2 linked regions of the Lichenicola cladoniae genome follow. The protein of the gene in region 1 interacts with the protein of each later gene in a pairwise test. Links are inferred from orthologs where the notes say so. Each region holds a gene or a part of one and is shown on either strand. Other genes may lie near its edges.

Region 1 (7,900 bases):
GACAAGTTCTGGTCAGTATGGAGGGGATGCGCCTTGAAGCAGGGGGGCCGTGCCGCCGCTTCTAGCCGTTCCGAAACGATCTGCCCGCAAAATCCTGCCTACCTGGACAAGTATGCCGACGAAATGTGCTTTTGATGCAACGGGATGTGTCGTGCTGTTGCAATTGGCGCATATGCCAGGGGATAGGGCAGCATTCTGCGATCAGACGCCCATAAAATAGGCTATCGGCTCCCGGGCGCTCTTGCAGGACCGGACATAGCCGATCCGGCAGCGGGACACCGGTGATACTTTTATGACGCCATCTGAGAAGCTGGCGGCCGGCTCAGACCAGCCGTGCTTTTTTCACCGACGCGGCGATGAAGCCCGAAAATAGCGGGTGAGGAGCGAACGGTTTCGACAGCAGCTCGGGATGATACTGCACGCCGATGAACCACGGGTGCGCCGGATACTCGATGATTTCAGGAAGAATACCGTCCGGCGACAAGCCAGAAAATACCATGCCGGTCTTCTCGAGTTGTTCGCGGTAATGGATGTTCACCTCGTAGCGGTGCCGGTGGCGCTCCCGGATCTCCGTGGTCCCGTATGCCTCGGCGACACGCGACCCTTCCGCAAGCACCGCGTCGTAGGCACCGACCCGCATCGTGCCGCCGAGGTCGCCACCCTCGCGACGACGTAGCATCTCGTTGCCGCGCGCCCATTCGATCATCAGCCCGACCACGGGGTCCTCGGTGGCGCCGAACTCGGTTGAGGACGCATCCGGAATGCCGGCCAGGTTCCGCGCGCACTCGATGACCGCCATCTGCATGCCGAAGCAGATCCCGAAGAACGGGATCCTGTGCTCGCGGGCGAACCGCACGGCTTCGATCTTGCCTTCCGATCCGCGCTCGCCGAATCCGCCCGGAACCAGGATTCCGTGCACATCCTCGAGCCGTGCGATGGCACCGGCCGGGTCGCTCGCCGCACTCTCGAAGATCTGGCTGTCGACCCAGTCGAGCTTGACGCGAACCCGGTTGGCGATGCCGCCGTGGATCAGCGCCTCGTTGAGCGACTTGTAGCTGTCGAGCAGCGAGGTGTATTTGCCGACGACCGCGATGCGCACTTCACCTTCCGGATTTCGCATCGCGTCCAGCACGTTGTGCCAGGCGGACAGGTCGGGCTCGCCCTCGTAGGGCAGGCCGAAATGCCGAAGCACCTCGTTATCCATGCCTTCGGCATGATAACTTACCGGGCAGGCATAAATCGTATCGACATCGAGTGCCGAGATGACCGCTTCGGGCCGGACATTGCAGAAGCTGGCGATCTTGCGACGCTCATTGTCGGGTAGCGGCCGATCGGACCGGCACAGCAGCATCTGCGGCTGGATGCCGACATTCTGCAGCTCCTTGACCGAGTGCTGGGTCGGCTTGGTCTTGAGCTCGCCGGCGCTGGAAATCCACGGCACCAGGGTCAGGTGCACGAACATCGTGCGGTCCGGGCCAAGGTCGTTGCGGAGCTGGCGGATTGCCTCGAGGAACGGCAGGCTCTCGATATCGCCGACGGTGCCGCCGATCTCGACCAGCACGAAATCGAGATCCTCGGTATTCTGGACCACGACATCCTTGATGGCGTCGGTGATGTGCGGGATGACCTGCACGGTGGCGCCGAGATAGTCGCCGCGCCGTTCGCGGGCGATCACGTCGGAATAGATGCGCCCGGTGGTGGCGTTGTCCGCCCGGGTGGCATGCACGCCGGTGAAGCGCTCGTAATGCCCCAGATCGAGATCGGTCTCGGCCCCGTCATCGGTTACGAACACCTCGCCGTGCTGATAGGGGCTCATGGTGCCCGGGTCGACATTGAGATAGGGATCGAGCTTGCGTAGCCGGACCCGGTAGCCACGAGCCTGCAGAAGCGCTGCGAGCGCTGCCGAGGCAATGCCTTTGCCGAGTGAGGAGACCACACCGCCGGTGATAAATACGAACCGCGTCATGGGCGGTCGTCCTACACCTGAACCGGCGCACACGAAACCCATGGTTCGAATTCATGTGTCCGATTGTGGCCATATTGCCGGCCATGGACCGCGATCCCCGAGTGCCGCCAGCACCGAATGGGCGGCGCGCTCTCCGTCCAGCATTGCCCCGCCGACCGTGCCGGCCAGCCCGTCGGTCCGGCAGGCTTCTCCGGCCAGCACGAGTCGGCCGTCGCCGATCGGCCGCCCCAGCGCCGCCCGGGCGTCGGTACGGCCGGGGCTTGCGTACGCATAGGCGCCGAGAAACAGCGGGTCGCTGCCCCAGCGGGAGACGAAGCCGCCTGGCTTGAGTGCATCGATCGCGGCGGCCCCCAGTGTCTCGGCCAGCCGGCTCATCGCTTCGTCGAGCGCATCCTCCTCGCGACCGCTGAACGACCAGGCGAACCGCCCGCCGAAGAACCCGGAAACATAAGGGGCATCGGCTGGACGCACGCTCAGCAGCATCATCGGCTCGCCGCGCGCGCTCAGTCGCTGCTCGATCAGGGTGTCGGGATCAACGGCCAACCGTGCGGCCGAGTCCGGCTTGTCCGAGATCGGCAAGGCGAGCTTGCTCAGCAATCCCATCGGCAGGCCGTCGAGTGCCGTCAGGGTCTCGGGCGGCAGTGGCGGGGTAAAGCGTATCCGCTCGTCGCGAAGCACCCCCGTCGAGACGGTGACGATGCATGCGCGGGCCCTGACGGTGCCGCCGGTGGTGGTGATCGTGACCCCGGCCGGATGATGCCAGTCGATCCCGATTACCGTGACGCCGCATCGCACCGGTCCGGCCAGAGGTCCCATCAGCTTGGCCAGCAGGGTGCCGACGCCCCGATCGGGACGGAGATCGTCGTCGGCGAGCTGGTTGCGATGCCAATCGAACAGCGACAGCTGGTCCGCATCGACCGCGGCGATGATGGCGCTTTCCCAGGCTTCCGCGTTCGGCAACCACGGGTCCGAGGCATGGTTCCGGGCATTACCGGCCTCGGCCAGGCTGATGTCCGGACCATCGAGACTGGCCTGGACGCATGAGCGCCAGGCGGTGTCGGCTTCGGCGTAGGCGTTTTCCTCGTCCGGGCTGGCGACCTTCGACCCGATCAGCAGGCGACGGCTCCCGGGATGGCCTTCATGCAGCTTCGTTCCAGCCTGGCGGGCGAGCGCCACGAGGGGATTGCGGCCGGCTTCGTGCAGCCATGTGGCACCCTCGTCGATCGAGGCGCCACCCAGTTGTTCCGGCTGCACGGTGCGGGCACGGCCGCCGATCCGGGGGCCGGCCTCGAGCACCAGCACCGAGTTTCCGGCACGGCGCAGGACCGCAGCAGCTGCAAGTCCCGCAGCACCCGCGCCGATGACGACGATGTCCGGATCGCTCACCCTGGCACCAGGGCGTCGCAGTCAGTGGCCGGGGGTCGGAGCCGGGACGGGGCTTGGCGGCCGCGCGGGGAGGGCGGCTCCCGGTACCGGCGTGGCGGGTGTGGCCGGCGCAGTGGCAGTTGCCGGCACCGCGAGGATGTCGTGCGTATGGCCCGAACTGCCACGGTTGAGCACCGCGAGCGTCAGCGACAGCGCCATGAACAGGCCGGCCAGGATCGCGGTGGTGCGGGTCAGCAGGTTGGCGGTGCCGCGACCGCTCATGAAGCTGCCCATGCCCTGGCTGGAGCCGATGCCCAGGCCGCCGCCTTCACTGCGCTGGATCAGCACCGTGCCGATCAATGTCAGCGTGACGAGGAGATGAAGGACGAGCAGTGCGGCGATCATGATGCTGTTCCGTTCCGGCTCAACCGCGCGAGGCGGCAGCCGCGATGGCAAAAAAATCCTGGGCCTTCAGGCTGGCGCCGCCGACCAGGGCGCCGCCGACATCGGCAACCGCGAGCAGGCCTGCGGCATTCTTCGCATTCACCGATCCACCATACAGGATGCGGGTCTTGTGGCCGGCATCGCCGAACTGGCGAACCAGCTCGGCGCGGATGAAGGCATGCATGGCCGCGACATCCTGTTCGGTCGCGGTGCGGCCGGTGCCGATCGCCCAGACCGGCTCGTAGGCGACGACGCCTTCGCCATCGGCAAACCCGTCGGGCAGGCTGCCCTTGATCTGCCAGCCGACCACGTCCTCGTGTCCGTCGGCCGATCGCTGATCCTCGGTTTCCCCGACGCAGACTATCGGGATGAGGCAAGCCGACCGCGCCGCCAGCACCTTCTCGCGAACCGTCTCGTCTATTTCCTTGTGGTTCTGCCGGCGCTCGGAATGGCCGAGAATGACGTGGGTTGCACCAAGATCGCGAAGCATCGGGGCGGAAATATCGCCGGTATGCGCGCCCTTCGCCTGCATGTGGCAATCCTGGCCACCGACCGTGATTGCAGTGCCGGTCAGGATGCCCGCTACCGTCGAGATCTGGGTGAAGGGCGGGCAGACCAGCAGATCGGCATGCCCGAAGCCGTTGCCCGCGCCGGACTGCAAAGCCTGAGCCAGGCTCCTTGCGTCGGCGGTCAGGCCGTTCATCTTCCAGTTGCCGGCGATCAGTTGACGACTCATTCCCGGACCATCCCCGCCAATCTTCCGTGGTGTAGACATCCCAGACCGAAACCGGGGTGCGACCCCGCCCGGCAGGCTGTCAGGGCGGGTGGTAGACCATGCCGGGGTGCTGCATGACAAGCGCGCCGCCTTACAAGGTCGCTGCATGACAAGGTCGGGGCCCCACCCTATGGTGCGCCGCCTCGCCGACCCGACGACCGACCGGCCCAGTCTTCCTGTTGCCGCCCTCCATGTGGATTGCTCAATGCTCGCTTTCATGCGCCGCGTCTTTATCGGCTCCTGGCTCGGACGGATCCTGGCCGTCGTGATCTTCGCGAGCTTCGCGGTCTGGGGGATCGGCGACTTCTTCACCAACCTGATCACCGGCGGCGGCGCCAACGTTGCGACCGTGGGCGGCCGGCACATCGCCACCGACGAGTTCCAGCGCACCTACCAGCGTGCCCTTGGCCAGACCGCGCAGTCGCAGGGTATTGCCGATCCTACTTCGTTGCCGTTCGGCGAGCGTCGCCAGATCGCGGTCCAGGCGCTGCAGCAATTGATTTTCCAGGCAGTCATTGCCAACCAGGCCGGCCGGACCGGGATCGTGGTGCCGGACCAGATCGTCCGCGACCAGATCTTTGCCGAGAAGGCGTTCCTCGGCGCGGACGGCAAGTTCAGCCGGACGCTGTTCGACCAGCGGATGCAGGCGGCCGGCTTCACCGAGGACCAACTGGTCAAGATCTTCCGCGAGCAGTCGGCGGCGACCGCGCTGGTCGAGCCGATCCGGGTGGGGGCGATGGCGCCGTCCGAACTGGTGCGCCGCGCCTTCGATTACGGTGCCGAAACCCGCGTGCTGGACATGGTTTCCCTGCCGTTCACCGCCATTCCGGTCCCGGCGGCGCCGGATGAGGCCGCGCTGCATCGCTACTTCGACAACAACAAGGACCGGTTCAAGGCGCCCGAGTATCGCCGGATCAAGGTCGTGCTGCTGTCGCCGGAAACCATCGCGCACGGGCTTGATATCCCCGAAGCGGACGAGCGCCGGGCATATGATTCATTGATCACCAAGTACCAGGTTGCGGAGAAGCGGTCCGTGCAGGTGCTGATCGTCCCGGACGAGACCCATGCGAAACAGCTCGCCGGCCTCTGGACCGGTGGCGTCGCCTGGGCCCAGCTTCAGGCGACCGCCAAGGACGCGACGCCGATCTCGCTGGACGACGCCACCCTGGCCAGCATCCCGTCACCCGACATTGCGAAGCTGGTGTTCGCTGCCCCGGCCGACGTCGTGACCGGCCCGGCGAAAACCGATGCGGGTTGGGTAGTGCTGCGCGTCTCCAAGATCACTCCCCCGGTGAACCGGACGTTCGACCAGGCGAAGGACGAGCTGCACGACCTGGTCGGCCGGCAGCAGGCGGCGGCGCTGCTCTCGCCGCGTGTCCAGAAGCTGCAGGATGCGATCGCCGGCGGCGGGCTCGACGCGATCCCCGGCGATCTCGGCGCAGTGGCCGCGGAAGGCACGCTCGACACCCAGGGCCTGACGCAGGCTGGCGAGCCGGCACCGTTCCCTGGCAGCGCCGCGATCCGCAAGGCGATCCTGGCCCAGGCGTTTGCTGCCCGCAAAGGCGATGTGCCGACCCTGATGCAGGGGCCGGAAAATAGCTGGTACGCCCTGGCGGTCGAGGACATCACCCCGGCCAGGCCGCTGACCTTCGAGCAGGCCGGCGACCGGTTGCGTGCCGACTTCCAGCAGGACGCAGTACGGCATGCCGATGAGCAGGCCGCCGCGGCCCTGTACGCCAACGCTCAGGCGCATGGCGGCCTAGCGGTCACTGCCGCAGCCCGGCCGGACATGCTGCGCGACGTCGTGGTCCGCCGCGGCCAGACTTCTGGACCGGCGCCCCAGAATCTCGTGCAGATCGCGTTCTCGCTGAAGCCCGGCACGTCGACAATGCTGGAGACCCCGACCGGCTTCGTGGTGGCGACGATCACCGGCATCCGCCACCCGGCCCCGTCGGCCGATACGCTGGGCTACAGCCGGACCCGGCAGGCGCTCGACGCCGCACTGGCCGACGACATCGAGAACAGCTACGTGAGCGCACTCCGCGACCGCGCGAAGCCGAACATCAACGTGAAGACCGTCGAGAAGGTGGTTGGAGTGCCATCCGGGGCGGGAGCCTCGGACAGCAACAGCGGCTCGTGAGCATGTCGCCCTTGCAGGACAGGCTCAGGGACGGGCAGGCGGTCATCGCCTGGACCGTCGAGGCCGCGGACCTGCTGACCCCGGTCTCGGCTTTCCTGAAGCTGCGCCATCACCTGCCCGGTGCGGACCGGAACAGCTTCCTCCTTGAGAGCATCGAGGGCGGCGTCGCGCGTGGTCGCTACTCGGTGATCGGGCTGCTACCGGACCGGATCTGGCGCTGCCGGACCGGGACTGTGGCGGTCAGCCGGGATGGGGACAGCTTCATGCCGCTCGATGCCCATCCGATCGACAGCCTGCGCCAGCAGATCGCGGCGAACCGGATCGAGCTTCCGGCGTCCTTGCCGCCGATGATCGGCGGCCTGTTCGGCTATCTCGGCTACGACATGGTCAGACAGATGGAGCGGCTGCCAAACTCTCCCGTCGATGATCTCGGCCTGCCGGAGGCGATGCTGCTGCGGCCGTCGCTGTTCGCGGTGTTCGACAACGTTCGCGACGAGCTGACCCTGGCGGTGCCGCTGCGTCCGGACGGCGAGCACCAGGCCGACATGCTGTGGGCGCGCGGACAGGCGCTGCTGGCACAGGCCCGCGACGCGCTATCGCTGGAACTACCCGCGGCCAGCGCTGTCCAGCCCGTCGCCACCGTGCCGATCGAGCCGCGCTCGAACTTCACGCGGGAGGCATTCCTCGATGTGGTGGGCCGCGTCCAGGAGTACATCGCCGCCGGCGACGCGTTCCAGGTGGTGCCGAGCCAGCGTTTCTCGGCATCGTTCGCGCCGCCGCCATTCGCCCTCTACCGGGCGCTCAGGCGGATCAACCCGGCGCCGTTCCTGTTCTTTCTTGACCTGTCCAGCGGGGACGACCGGTTCCAGCTGGTCGGCAGCAGTCCCGAGGTGCTGGTACGCCTGCGCGAGGGCACCGTCACCGTGCGTCCGCTGGCCGGCACCAGGCCGCGGGGCGCCGACCGTGCCGAGGACGAACGGCTCGAGGCCGAACTGCTCGCCGACCCGAAGGAGCGCGCAGAGCATCTGATGCTCGTCGATCTCGGCCGCAACGATGTCGGCCGGGTTGCCACGCTCGGGAGCGTCAAGGTCACCGAAAGCTTCATGATCGAGCGCTTCAGCCACGTCATGCACATCTCCTCGACCGTCGAGGGCATGCTGCGTCCCGAACTGGATGCGGTGGACGCGCTGATCGCCGGCTTCCCCGCCGG
Region 2 (5,306 bases), 330 kb from region 1 along the record:
CTGCGCGGCCGAGATCGCGGCACGCAGACGCGAGTTCGTGCTCGGGTCCGGCAGGCCGGAGCGCGCCGCGACGGTGATCTCCCGGATGGCACGGGCGAACGACCGCGCCCGGCGCGCGTCCTGCGCGCCCTTGCGGTGCATGATGTTCTTGAACTGGGAATGACCCGCCATGGTGCTTCTCTAATCAGCCGCGGCGCGAATCAGGCGACGCGGCCGTGGCAATGCTTGTACTTGTTGCCCGACCCGCACGGGCAGGACGCGTTTCGCGGTGTATCCACCCAGGTCGCGGGATCGGCGGTGAGGTGCGGATGCGACGGGGCCAGCCGGACGGATTCCGGCGGCGGCTCCATCGTTTCCTGGAGGCTGGCACTGCCCATCCCGCTATCGGAGAACATGGCAGGACCCGGATGCATCGCCTCGATCGCACCGGGCGGCTCCGGATGCACGGCGACCAGCCCGTCGAGCGTCTGGCCCGGGAACGGATCGTCGGCCGGCGGCATCACCTCGACGCGGGACAGCATCGCCGTCACCCGCTCGCGTAGTTCGTCGAGCATGACGTTGAACAGCGAGAACGCCTCGTTCTTGTACTCGTTGAGCGGGTCCTTCTGGCCGTACGCGCGCAGGCTGATGCCCTGGCGAAGCTGGTCCAGCAGCAGCAGATGCTCCTTCCAGACCGTGTCCAGGGTGCTCAGCAGCAGCTGCTTCTCGATGTAGCGCATCACCGCCGGGCCGAAATTGGCGGCTTTTGCAGCCGCCGCCTGTGCCGCCGCCTGCTCGACCCGCTGCATCACCTCCTCGAGGCCGATGCCGTCCTCCTTCGCCCAGGCCTCGATCGGCAGGTCGAGCGACAGGACGCGCTTCAGGTCCTCGGCGAGCTCGGCACTCGACCACTGCTCGGCGAACGCCTTTTCTGGAATGCGGGCCCGCACCATCTGGTCGGCCAGCTCGTTGCGCATGGTGGTGACGATGTCGGAGACATCCTCGGACGACATGAACTCCTTGCGCTGCGCATAGACTTCCTTGCGCTGGCTGTTGTTCACGTCGTCGTATTTCAGCAGGTTCTTGCGGGTGTCGAAGTTGCGCGCCTCGACCTTCTTCTGTGCCTTCTCCAGCGCCCGGTTGATCCAGGGATGGATGATCGCCTCGCCGGCCTTGAGGCCCATCTTCTGCAGCATGCCGGCCATACGGTCGGAGCCGAAGATGCGCATCAGATCGTCCTGCAGCGACAGGAAGAACCGCGACGCGCCCGGATCGCCCTGGCGTCCCGAACGTCCACGCAGCTGGTTGTCGATGCGGCGGCTCTCGTGTCGCTCGGTGCCGATCACGAACAGTCCGCCGGCTTCCTTGACCACGCCATGGAAGCCGGCGACCTGCTCGCGCAACGCCATCTCCCGTGCCGTGAGCTCGGGTTCCTCGAGATCGTGCAGCTCCTGGCGCACACGCATCTCGACGTTGCCGCCGAGTTTGATGTCGGTGCCGCGCCCGGCCATGTTGGTCGCGATGGTGATCGCGCCGGGCGCGCCGGCCTGCGCGATGATCGTCGCCTCCATCTCGTGGAAGCGCGCGTTCAGCACGTTGTGCGGAATCCTGCGTTCATGCAGCAGCGCGGAAAGCTGCTCGCTCTTTTCGATCGAGGTGGTGCCGACCAGGATCGGCTGGCCGGTTTTCGTGACTTCCTCGATCAGCGTGGTGACCGAATTGAACTTGTCGGTCTCGCTGAGATAGACCTCGTCGTCGCCGTCGAGCCGGATCACCGGCACGTTGGTCGGGATCTCGACCACGTCGAGCTTGTAGATTTCGTTGAACTCGTCGGCCTCGGTCATCGCCGTGCCGGTCATGCCGGACAGCTTCGGATAGAGGCGGAAATAATTCTGGAAGGTGATCGAGGCGAGCGTCTGGTTCTCCTGCTGGATCTCCTGGTGCTCCTTCGCCTCCAGCGCCTGGTGCAGCCCGTCGCCGTAGCGCCTGCCCTCCATCATGCGGCCGGTGAACTCGTCGATGATCACCACCTTGCCGGCACGCACGATGTAGTCGACGTCCCGCGAGAACAGCGTGTGCGCCCGCAGCGACTGCTGCACGTGATGCACCACCGAGATGTTGGACACGTCGTACAGCCCGCCCTCGGTGACGATGCCGGCCTGGCGCAGCATCTCCTCGATGGTCTCGGTGCCGTGCTCGGTCAGGATGACGCTGCGGAACTTCTCGTCCTTGTCGAAGGTGGCCGGGTCCTTGGCCAGTTCGGCGACCAGCAGGTCCACGCTGCGATAGAGGTCGGAGCTGTCCTCGGCCGGACCGGAGATGATCAGAGGGGTCCGCGCCTCGTCGATCAGGATGGAATCCACCTCGTCGACGATGGCGTAGTTGAACGGCCGCTGCACCATGTCCTGCAGCCGGTACTTCATGTTGTCGCGCAGGTAGTCGAAGCCGAACTCGTTGTTGGTGCCGTAGGTGACGTCGGCGGCGTAGGCGGCCCGGCGTTCCTCGTCGGGCACGTTCGGCACGATCACCCCGGTCGACAGGCCGAGGAAGGCGTAGAGCTGCCCCATCTCCTCGGAATCGCGCCGCGCCAGGTAGTCGTTGACGGTCACCACGTGCACGCCCTTGCCGGCGAGTGCGTTCAGATACACCGGCAGGGTGCCGACCAGGGTCTTGCCCTCGCCGGTGCGCATCTCGGCGATGCGGCCGGAATGCAGCACCATGCCGCCGACCAGCTGCACATCGAAATGGCGCATGCCCAGCACGCGGCGGGAGGCCTCGCGCACCACCGCGAACGCCTCGGGCAGCAGTTCGTCGAGGCTGGTGCCGCCGGCGATGCGGGTGCGGAACTCCTGGGTCTTGCCGGCCAGGGCCTGATCGTCGAGCGCCTGGATCGCCGGCTCCAGCACGTTGATCTCCGGCACCCGGCGCTGGTGCGCCTTGAGCGAGCGATCGTTGGCTGAGCCGAACAGGGTGCGGGCGAGACTTGCGAACATGAAGGCCTTCCGAATGGCGCTCTGCGTCCACCGGATATGGCCATGCCCCCGGATACGACCAAGGCTCGGCACGCTGGTGGTGGTTCGGCCCCGCGTGAGCCGGCATCGCGCCGGTCCGGGATAGGACCGCCGCCGCCACCGGTCAATGCACGTCCGAACATGCCTCGAACTCGCTTGCTTGTGAGGACCTCCGGCTTTTGGCATTGTCGGGCCTCGGATCATTCGAGGTTTTCGTCCAATGCGGCTTTCCCGCCCGGTTGCTGCCATCACGGCAGCGACCCTGCTTGCTTCTGCCTCCGCCCTTTCGCCGCTCTCGGCCTATGCGGCCCCTCACAAGAAGGAGGCTGCCACCACGCCGGCTGCCGCAGCCCCTGCTTCCGGCGACGCCAAGCCCGCCAACCCGATCGTGGCCTCGGTGAACGGTGACCCGATCCACCTCGATCGTGTCCGCGCCACCGCGCAGACGCTGCCCGACGAGATGCGCGGGATGCCGCCGCAGATGCTGTTCCCGATGATCGTGAACCAGCTCGTCGATCAGAAGGCGCTGCTGATCGAGGCACAGAAGGAAGGCCTGCAGAAGGACCCCGAGGTCCAGAAGACCATGCAGGCCGCGGCCGACCAGGCGCTGCAGAACGTCTATCTGAGCCGCGCCGTCGAGCCGCAGATCACCGACGACGCAATCCAGGCGGCGTACGCCAAGGACTACGCGGGCAAGACCGGCGAGAAGGAGGTGCATGCGCGCCACATCCTGGTCGCCGACGAGAAGACCGCCAACGACATCATCAAGCAGCTCAAGGCCGGCGGCGATTTCGCAGCCCTTGCCAAGAAGGACTCCACCGACAAGGGGTCCGCTGCTGCCGATGGCGATCTCGGCTGGTTCAAGAAGGGCGACATGCTGCCCGATTTCTCCGCTGCCGCCTTCGCAATGACCAAGGGCCAGGTCTCGGACAAGCCGGTGCATACCCGCTACGGCTGGCACGTGATCCAGGTGCTCGATACCCGCACCTCGACCGCACCCGCGTTCGCGACCGTGCATGACCAGATCCGCCAGAAGCTGATCCAGACGGATGTCCGCGCCGTCGTCGAGAAGGCGGTCGCCCAGGTCAAGGTGGTCCGCTACAACCCGGACGGCACGCCGGTGACCGACAAGCCGGCGCCGCCCGCCGCCGCCGCGGCAGCCGGTGCATCGCCGGTTCCGGCCCAGGCTGCGGCGCCTGCAACTCCCGGCGCGACCCCGCCCTCCGGCGAGTAAAAGACAGCGCCCGGTGATCGTGCCGGGCGTCCGTGCCTCCTCTTGCAGGAATATCCGCCCGCATGGCCAAGCCGCTCGCCGTCTCGCCACTCGCCGTTCCGTTTCCGGCGATGGGCCAGATCGGCGGTGTACGGCTGGCCACGGTTGCCGCCGGCATCCGCTACCAGGGCCGCACCGACCTGGTGCTGATGGATTTCGTAGCCGGCACCAGCGTCGCCGGCGTCTTCACCCGCAACACCTGTCCCGGCGCGCCGATCGACTGGTGCCGCGAGGCGCTGGCCGGCGGTACGGCGCGTGGCCTGGTGGTCAATGCCGGCAACGCCAACGTATTCACCGGTCGTGCCGGTCGCGAAACGACGCACGCGACTGCCGCCGCCGCCGCTAGTCTGCTCGGGTGCGGGCAATCGGAAATCTTTCTCGCCTCGACCGGCGTGATCGGCGAGGTGCTGCCGCACGAGCGCATCACCCGCGCCCTCCCCGCCCTGGCCACCGGCCTGACGCCGACCGGCTGGGAAGCCGCGGCGCGCGGGATCATGACCACCGATACCTTCCCCAAGGGCGCCATCCGGACGGTGACCATCGCGGGCACGCCCGTCACGATCCAGGGTATCGCCAAGGGCAGCGGCATGATCGCGCCCGACATGGCGACGATGCTGTGCTTCGTGGCGACCGATGCGGCACTGCCGCAGGCGGTCCTGCAGACGCTGCTGGCGGCTTCGGTGGACCGCAGCTTCAACTGCACCACGGTCGATTCCGACACCTCCACCAGCGACACGGTGCTGCTGTTCGCGACCGGGACCGCCGGCAACCCGCCGGTCGCCGGGAACGCGGACCCGGCGCTGGCCGATTTCGCCGAGGCGCTCGATTCGCTGCTGCTGGAGCTCGCCCTGCTGGTCGTCCGGGACGGCGAGGGTGCCACCAAGCTTGTCCGCATCGAGGTATCCGGCGCGGTCTCGGACCAGTCGGCACGCCAGGTGGCGCTGGCCGTCGCCAACTCGCCGCTGGTGAAAACCGCGATCGCCGGCGAGGACGCCAACTGGGGCCGCATCGTCATGGCGGTCGGCAAGAGCGGCGAGCCGGCC

What was found.
Region 2: the proteins of secG (region 1) and secA interact in binary tests that used the Escherichia coli proteins (3 or more experiments, as listed by UniProt). The link is inferred for Lichenicola cladoniae from one-to-one orthologs.

What each region holds. Positions count from the first base shown.
Region 1 is NZ_CP053708.1:2,096,684-2,104,583, forward strand. Bases 2,056-4,774 are described here. They hold secG (preprotein translocase subunit SecG), read right to left. Parts: upstream 3,737-4,774; coding sequence 3,374-3,736; downstream 2,056-3,373. Other genes in these bases: HN018_RS09705 (flavin monoamine oxidase family protein), read right to left, coding at 2,056-3,352; tpiA (triose-phosphate isomerase), read right to left, coding at 3,756-4,511; HN018_RS09720 (peptidyl-prolyl cis-trans isomerase), read left to right, coding at 4,768-4,774. Outside these bases: HN018_RS09700 (CTP synthase), read right to left, coding at 323-1,966; more of HN018_RS09705, read right to left, coding at 2,018-2,055; more of HN018_RS09720, read left to right, coding at 4,775-6,690; trpE (anthranilate synthase component I), read left to right, coding at 6,693-7,900. UniProt on the Escherichia coli protein: Subunit of the protein translocation channel SecYEG. Overexpression of some hybrid proteins has been thought to jam the protein secretion apparatus resulting in cell death; while this may be true it also results in FtsH-mediated degradation of SecY.
Region 2 is NZ_CP053708.1:1,768,089-1,773,394, reverse strand. What follows is about bases 1-3,310. They hold secA (preprotein translocase subunit SecA), read right to left. Parts: upstream 2,973-3,310; coding sequence 201-2,972; downstream 1-200. Other genes in these bases: HN018_RS08140 (peptidylprolyl isomerase), read left to right, coding at 3,211-3,310; HN018_RS08150 (YebC/PmpR family DNA-binding transcriptional regulator), read right to left, coding at 1-171. Outside these bases: more of HN018_RS08140, read left to right, coding at 3,311-4,224; bifunctional glutamate N-acetyltransferase/amino-acid acetyltransferase ArgJ, read left to right, coding at 4,287-5,306. UniProt on the Escherichia coli protein: Required for protein export, interacts with the SecYEG preprotein conducting channel.